Regions from separate parts of the Clostridium cellulovorans 743B genome, predicted to be linked through region 2. Evidence: riboswitches for the same ligand, from Rfam matches in the RefSeq annotation. Region 2 holds a riboswitch; the other holds the start of a gene.
What was found. A riboswitch is a leader RNA that binds a small molecule or an ion and turns the genes downstream of it on or off. The one in region 2 is predicted to bind thiamine pyrophosphate.
Positions count from the first base shown of each region.

Region 1 (4,203 bases), 680 kb from region 2:
AATCTATATCTATTGAATATTTGTAGACATCATTCTTCGCCATACCCCTTGCCTTAGCAACAAGCTTTATAGCCTCTTTTTTACTATGACCTTGCTTCATCTCCATGACAATATGATCCTCTATGGTCATATGTTCCCAAGTAGCTCTTTCTTCCCTATCTATCTCTTCTAAGGTCTTTCCTTCTAAAACTAATACAAATTCCCCTTTTGGAGAATTCTCATTAAAGAATTCATAGGCTTCTTCTACAGTTCCTCTAAAGATACTTTCATATAGCTTAGTTATTTCTCTACATATAGCTATTCTACGGTTTCCTAATCTATCTTTGATATATTGAAGTGTTTGCACTATTCTATATGGAGATTCATAAAAAATTAAAGTATCCTTATAATTCTCTATATCAGCAAATAATGCTTCTCTTTCTTTATTCTCCCTTGGGAAAAATCCTCTAAAGGTAAAGCTTGTTGTATCTAATGCTGAATAAACCAAGGCTGTTATAACCGCTGTAGCTCCTGGAATAACCTCAAAAGGCACATCTTCAGCCACTGCTCTTTCAATCAAGATAGAGCCTGGGTCTGAAATCCCTGGCATTCCTGCATCACTAACCAATGCTATATTCTTACCTTCTTTAACAAGTTCTAATATGTCAGCACTTTTATCCTTCTCATTATACTTATGATAACTAATCAAAGGCTTTTTAATCTCAAAATGATTTAAAAGCTTAAGAGTCACCCTAGTATCCTCTGCTGCAACCATATCGCACTCCTTTAAGGTATCCAATGCTCTTATGGTTATATCTCTTAAATTTCCAATAGGGGTTCCTACTATATATAACTTACCACTCATACTTTAATCCTACCTTAAAAATCTATTATTTCTACTCGAATATTATGATTTTTTTCTTATATAATTTTCACTTATGATTTTATATAACTTTCGCTTATAAACCACCAGTATTACCTACCATATATCTCATCTATTTCTCTAGTGTAGCTTCCATCTTCCTCATGGACATATAAAGGTGTATCCCACTTTAAGAATGCACCACCAAATTTCTGTCCTTCCACTAACACTATATTAGGAGCTTTCCCAACTGAAGGATGAACCATTCTAACTCTCTTTGGTTCTATATTATGTTTTCTCATTAGACAGAATATATCTGCAAGCCTATCTGGTCTATGAACCATGTATAGTCTTCCATTATCCTTTAAAACTGCCTTAGAGGCGATTATAACGTCTTCTAATGTACAAAGGATCTCATGCCTAGCAATAGCATTCTTATCATTAGGATTAATTAACCCCGAGTTTTGGAGCTTATACGGTGGATTAACTGTTACCACATCTACTAACCCTAAGGTTTTTAAAAAAGCTAAGTCCTTTAAGTCCCTACAATGAAAACTTACTCGCTCTTGCAACTTATTATATTCCACAGTCCTATCTGCCATTTCAACGAATTCATCTTGAATCTCAATTCCTACTATAGAATTGCTCTCTGTTTTTCCTGCTAGTATAAAAGGAATTATCCCAGTACCCGTACATAAATCTATAACTCTATGACTTCTTTTAACATTAGCAAAGTTTGCAAGCAATACTGCATCTACACCGAATCTAAATGCGTCCTTCTTCTGTATTACTTGTATATCCTTTAATTGCAAATCATCCAAAGTCTCATCAGCTTTCAAAAAATCCATATTTATTACCTCTCACGTTTCATCTCATCACTTGTATTATTCTAACACAAAGTTTTTTTAATTGCATTAGAGTATAGACAGCAAAAAACCCAGTACTTTCAGAACAATTAATTTCTCAAAATACTAGGCCTTTTATAATTTATGTGCTTTATCTATGCATACTTACTTTTTCTCTTATGAAAAATTCTTTCAATAGGCACTACTGAAATAATAACTATGGATATTATCATTTCTGGAACTAAATAGGTTCCATTATATAATATTGAATATATATATGGATTCATATCTCCCGCGTATTCTGCAAAGAATATAACTCCTGATAAGAAGTGGAATATAAATCGGCCTACAACAGCTGCTACAATTCCTAACTGCTTATTCTTAAAATAACCAGCTATACCTAAAATCATAAACGGCAATATGTAATCAAATAAAACTTGTACAGGATGCAGTATATATGGATCTATAACTAAGTTTACAAGGCCTAAAACCAAACCTGCTATAAAACCAACCTCTGACCCGTAAGCGAAAGCTAATATCAATATAGGAATCATGCTTCCTAAGGTTACACTACCTCCCATAGGTAACTTATAAATCTTAATAAATGAAAGGATTGCAGATAAAGCTACTGCCACCGCTACATATGTAATAACCTTAGAATCAAATTTAACCTTTCTTACCTTAGTAAGTAAAACAATAAGAACAATTATTCCTAATAACGTAATTAAAACCACAGGGGACTTTGCAATTAACTTAAGATTTTCTATAATCTTGCCTGGATCCTCTATGATATCTTGCAACGTCTTTGAGATTTCAAAAAAACCTAAAACATTCAACATCTCCATAACTACTTCCTCCTTTTTATATATAGTTATAAGAGCATTCAAACCCTTACACTAATTTAATTTGTATTTTAAACATAAAAAAACTACGTCCATAGGATAACGTAGCTACTAGGCAAATATAGCTTTCCTACGCTGGTACTAACCAGATCAGGTATAAGGGTTAATGATAAATCATTTCTCAGCCAAAGGCACCCCTAGCGTTAATTTATTATATTATGTTTATTATTATCATTGTATTCCATGGCATCTCTATAGTCAACATATATCACCTTGTAAAAAATTCTATAATTTTCACTCTAATAATCATACTTATTACAAATTTAATATATGGTTTCTAATTATACCCCTGAATTAAATGAACATACCACTTATGGAATTAATCTAGGCTTTTAATTGGAACTTTATATATAAGTCCTAATAATACTTCTACATAAAATCCATATAACCTATAAAAAAGCTGCATTAGCTTCAGTAAGACGTATATGTATTTAATTTAGACAACTTCTTAGATAACTTGAAAACCGATTGTAAATACCTATTCCTATAGGTAAATAAAGTTAAAAATATAGAGCTTGTACAAAAAAAGACCACTAAAAAGTGATCTTTTCATGTAAATATTAGCCTTGAACTGGAGCTCCAACTGGGCAAACATTTGCACAGTTTCCGCAATCGATACAAGAACTATCGTTGATTTCGTATTGTGCATCACCTTGGTTTATAGCACTAACTGGACATTCAGAAGCACATGCTCCACAGCTGATACATGAATCATTAATTACGTATGCCATTATAAAATACACCTCCTTGATAATTGGGTTACTTTCTAACTAATACAAGAACTATTTTAACATAGTTCGAGAATAATTCAACATTTTTTATATCACAATATAACCAGCATTTTCTATACTTTCAATTATTTCATCTATAGATGTGAAGTATTGATCATATACGATATTAACATCCCCAGTACTTTTGGATATCTGACATGCCATAATACCTTCGTTAGAAATTATGGCACTTTTTACAGCATTGATATCCTTTGAGGTATTTAAATTACTAATTTTTAATACTGCCTTCACATTGCTTCCCCCTAGTCAGTCTTAAATAATTCTTTAATAACTTTTACATCGGCGGCATCTTCAACTTCAAGCTTAATATCCTTCTCGTCAACAGTTCCTTCATAAGAGCCTGATATAAGTTTCAATCCTACAATAGGAGCCTCTAAAAGATACCATTCACCTTCTGGTGGTGTTACCTTTATTGTAACCTTCTCTTTAACTATACTGCTTGAAATTATCTCACCTCTACCTTCAGCAGTCTCAACTATAGATCCAACTGTTGGCATTATCCTTCTTGTCTTTTCATATGTTTCTTGCTCATAATTTAAACAACACATAAGTCTTCCACATATTCCTGATATTTTAGATGGATTCAGCGATAAATTCTGCTCCTTTGCCATTTTTATAGATACTGGCGCAAAATCTCCAAGGAAAGTTGTACAACAAAGAGGTCTGCCACAAGGTCCAACCCCTCCAAGCATTTTAGCTTCATCCCTTACTCCAATTTGTCTAAGTTCTATTCTAGTCCTAAAAATCGTAGCAAGATCTTTTACTAATTCTCTAAAGTCAACTCTTCCTTCAGCAGTAAAATAGAATATTATTTTATTATTATC
Region 1 covers NC_014393.1:175,654-179,856, reverse strand. Annotated here, with positions in the region: gene rsmI (16S rRNA (cytidine(1402)-2'-O)-methyltransferase) at 1-844, opposite strand, end outside; gene CLOCEL_RS00695 (tRNA1(Val) (adenine(37)-N6)-methyltransferase) at 955-1,689, opposite strand; gene thiT (energy-coupled thiamine transporter ThiT) at 1,842-2,531, opposite strand; TPP riboswitch at 2,639-2,737, opposite strand; gene CLOCEL_RS00685 (DUF362 domain-containing protein) at 3,149-3,319, opposite strand; gene CLOCEL_RS00680 (heavy-metal-associated domain-containing protein) at 3,407-3,610, opposite strand; gene CLOCEL_RS00675 (PSP1 domain-containing protein) at 3,622-4,203, opposite strand, start outside.
Region 1: another riboswitch for thiamine pyrophosphate. It lies ahead of thiT (energy-coupled thiamine transporter ThiT); the one in region 2 lies ahead of thiS (sulfur carrier protein ThiS).

Region 2 (4,203 bases):
GTTACTATTATTATACGTGATTTTGCCTTGAAACTTATCATAATTTTAAAAATATTGAGAAAAATATAAAATATACAAACAATCAAGGAGTTTTTTTATGTATACAACAATAATAAGAACAATTATCACATTTTTTCTCATAATATTTACTATGCGTCTTATGGGGAAACGGCAAATTGGCGAGTTACAACCCTTTGAATTAGTTGTTACCATAATAGTATCAGAACTTGCATCGCTTCCTATAGTTGATTCCAAAATACCACTTTTATACGGTATTATACCCATTATTACCTTAATTCTCCTTGAGGTAATGATTTCCTTTATTCAAATGAAATTTGAAAAGACTCGAATTCTTTTTTCAAGTCATCCAAGCATCTTAATTAAAAATGGTTATATAGATTTTGAAGAAATGAAAAAACAAAAATTTAACATAGATGATCTTTTAGAAGAATTAAGGCTTGAAGGCTACTTTAACATAGAAGATATAGAATTTGCTATATTAGAAACTTGTGGTGAACTTTCTATTATCCCGAAAACTGAACTTACTCCGCCAACAAAAAAGGATATGAACATCCATTGTACCCAAGATACCTTGCCTTTAACCCTGGTGGTCGATGGCAAAATTAGGGAATATAATTTAAAGCTTGCTGAAAAGGACGAAAAGTGGCTTATAAACACCATTCAGAAACAAGGTCATAAAGATATTAAAGACATCATCTTAGCCTTACTAGATTGCCAGGGTGAACTATATATCCAAGGAAAAAATGATTCTAAAAAACAAAATAATAACCAAGAAAAAAGCAATAAGAATAAAGGAAAAAAGCAATAAAATAGAGGTGATTTTTCATGAAAAACTTAATAACCTCCTTAGGATTATTCGCCTTAATGCTTGTAAGTATATATTTTATAAATAATTATCTTCATTATATAAATCTCCATCTCATTGAAGCTACTGATAAAATTGATAAATTAGTTGACGATAATCAGTGGGAAGAAGCTATAAAAGAAACTGATGACCTAATAGAACATTGGCAGAAACACCTAAAGTTTGTAACGTTCTTTGTAAATCATAATGATACTGATGCAATAACTTATGAAATGGTGAAACTTAAAGGATACATGAAAAACTATGTTAAAGAAGAATGTTCTCCGTCCTTAGAATCTATAAAAATGCTGTTTATGAAAGTGATTCACCAAGAAGAACTTTCTTTTCAAGGCATTTTTTAGTTTTGATAGTGACTTTACATATACTTACTTTAGGTTTATAATGTTCTCGTAATAGTAATTAAATAATTTTAGGCTAGGGGTGCCAAAAGGCTGAGAGAGGTTTATCCTCAACTCTTTGAACCTGAAGCGGTTAATACCGCCGGAGGGAAGCTACATGCATATTTTGCATAGGAGTTTACTCATTCCGGGTAAGCTTTTTTGTTTGCCCAGAATGTTCTCGCGGTATATGATTGTATTAGATTCCATTTAAGGAAGTTTTAGTGCAAGTTCTATACCGCTTTTTTATTTAAATTACACTAATCTACTAGGCTTTGCAAACAATAATCAAGTCTTAAATCTATATGTTCCAATAAAAACTCTACACTAATTCTATCCACATTACATGATTTACAATGTATAAACATTGTTGGAACTTATATAACTCAAGTTTGCATTGTTATTATTTATATATATTTATCATAAAAGAAATAAGGAGGTGTTTTTATGAATGTTGTATTAAACGGAAACTCCATAGATGTTGCTTCAAATATTTCAGTATATGAAATTCTTGAAGTCCATAATATAAACCCAGCACAAGTAATTGTAGAATTAAACAAATCTATCGCTCCTAAAGATTCTTGGAATACATTAATCCTAAAAGAAAATGACTCAATTGAAGTGCTTCGTTTTGTTGGTGGCGGCTGATATATTTTCTCATAATAATACCATTAACTTAAACTAGAAACTTTCTATATTGGAAATTTCTACTTTACCATGTATTATTTTTTATTAAAAATAAGAAAAATAATCAAAAAGTACGGGCTATATAGTCCTTGTGTAAATCAAATACACATTAGGTTTGCAAGTAGTACACTAGATTAACATTGGAGGTTTTAATAATGATTGAAGATAAATTAATAATTGGAGGACAAACAGTAAATAGCAGATTATTTTTAGGTACAGGAAAATTCGCTGATGAATCGTTAATTCCAGATGTAATAAAAGTTTCTGGTGCTCATGTTGTTACTGCTGCTCTTCGCCGTATAGATTTTAATAACCCAGATAAAAACATGATAAATTACATTCCAAAAGAATGTATATTAATGCCTAATACCCATGGTGCAAGAAATGCAGAAGAAGCTGTAAGAATAGCTCAGCTTTCAAGAGCAGCTGGTGGTGGAAATTGGGTTAAGATTGAAGTTATTTCTGATAATAAGTACCTTCTACCAGATAATTATGAAACAGCAAAAGCAACAGAAATTCTTGCAAAGGACGGCTTTATAGTTCTTCCTTATATGTGCCCAGATTTATATGCTGCAAGATCAATGAGAGATGCAGGTGCTGCAGCAATAATGCCACTTGGAGCTCCTATTGGTACTAATAAAGGCTTAAAAACTAAAGAGCTAGTAAAAATTCTTATAGAAGAAATAGATCTTCCAATAATAGTTGATGCTGGGATTGGTAAGCCTTCCGAAGCTGCTGAAGCTATGGAACTAGGTGCCTCTGCTGTTTTAGTGAACACTGCAGTAGCAACTGCTAGTAATCCTGTATTAATGGCTAAAGCTTTTGGATTTGCTGTTCAGGCTGGTAGAGCTGCTTACCTATCTAAGCCTGGTATTGTTAGCGATTATGCTGAAGCTTCTACACCACTGACTGGTTTCCTTGACTAAAGAATTCTATATAGAAAATTACTTTGAGATTCTTTAGTTATATAAGCTCCACTTAAGTTTCTACACTATACCTTATATAAAAATGTAGTTTCTTTATTGGAACTTGTATCTCTTAATACAAGAGTTTCAGAAAGAAGGATTATTAATGAGTTTTTATAATAAATATCTTACCTATAAAGATTTTGATTTTGATAGCTTTTTTGAAAAAGTTACTGATAATGATGTAATTCGTTCTATAAATGCAGAATTTCCTACGGAACTTGATTATCTTACACTCTTATCAGCAAAAGCTTCAGCTCACCTAGAAGCAATGGCACAAAAGGCAAACCGTCTTACAACTAGCAACTTTGGTAAAACTATAAATATCTTTACACCTTTATATCTTTCTAATATATGTACAAACCATTGTGTATATTGTGGTTTTAATACTAGCAACCATATACCAAGAAAGAAATTAAGCCTAGAGGAAGTAGAAATTGAAGGTAAAGCTATTAGCGAGGAAGGTTTTGGACATGTAGTAATCCTCACTGGTGATGCTAGAGCAGTTACTCCAGTTTCTTATATCGCAGACTGTGCAAGAGTTTTAAAGAAATATCTTCATTCAATTGCTGTGGAGGTATATTCTCTTACTATAGAAGAATATGAAGAACTTGTTGCTGCTGGTGTTGATAGCTTCACCATGTTCCAAGAAGTCTATAATGAAGATTTATATCCTAAACTACATCCAAAAGGTCCAAAGAGCGATTATCATTTTAGACTTGATGCTCCTGAAAGAGCTTGCAAAGCAAAAATGCATAACGTAAATATTGGAGCATTACTTGGACTTGATTCTTGGCAAAAGGAAAGTTTTTTCACAGGACTACACGGAAAATATCTTCAAGATAATTATCCTGGCACTGATATAGCTATATCACTTCCAAGAATACGCCCACATGCCGGCAACCCCTTTATGCCTAAAGGTGTAGATGATAAGTCTCTTGTTCAAGCTATGACAGCTCTTAGAATTTTTATGCCACGCTGTGGAATCACTATTTCTACAAGAGAGACCCCAAGCTTTAGAGAGAATATAATCGGACTCGGTGTTACAAAGATGTCTGCTGGTTCTATAACAGAAGTTGGTGGTCATGCTGTTAAGGAAGAAGAAAGTGTTCCTCAATTTGAAATAAGCGATGACAGAGGACTTGAAGAATTCTCAAAGGTCATCATTAATCGAGGATATCAACCAATTCTAAAAGACTGGGAAGTGCTGATATAATGAATACATTTGAAAAAGGCGTAAGTTCATACATAAATCAAGAAGCTCTAGAAAAACTTCAAAAATTTAAAA
Region 2 covers NC_014393.1:854,724-858,926, reverse strand. Annotated here, with positions in the region: gene CLOCEL_RS03525 (DUF421 domain-containing protein) at 98-829, shown strand; gene CLOCEL_RS03520 (DUF4363 family protein) at 847-1,227, shown strand; TPP riboswitch at 1,293-1,392, shown strand; gene thiS (sulfur carrier protein ThiS) at 1,711-1,911, shown strand; gene CLOCEL_RS03510 (thiazole synthase) at 2,106-2,876, shown strand; gene thiH (2-iminoacetate synthase ThiH) at 3,022-4,131, shown strand; gene thiF (sulfur carrier protein ThiS adenylyltransferase ThiF) at 4,131-4,203, shown strand, end outside.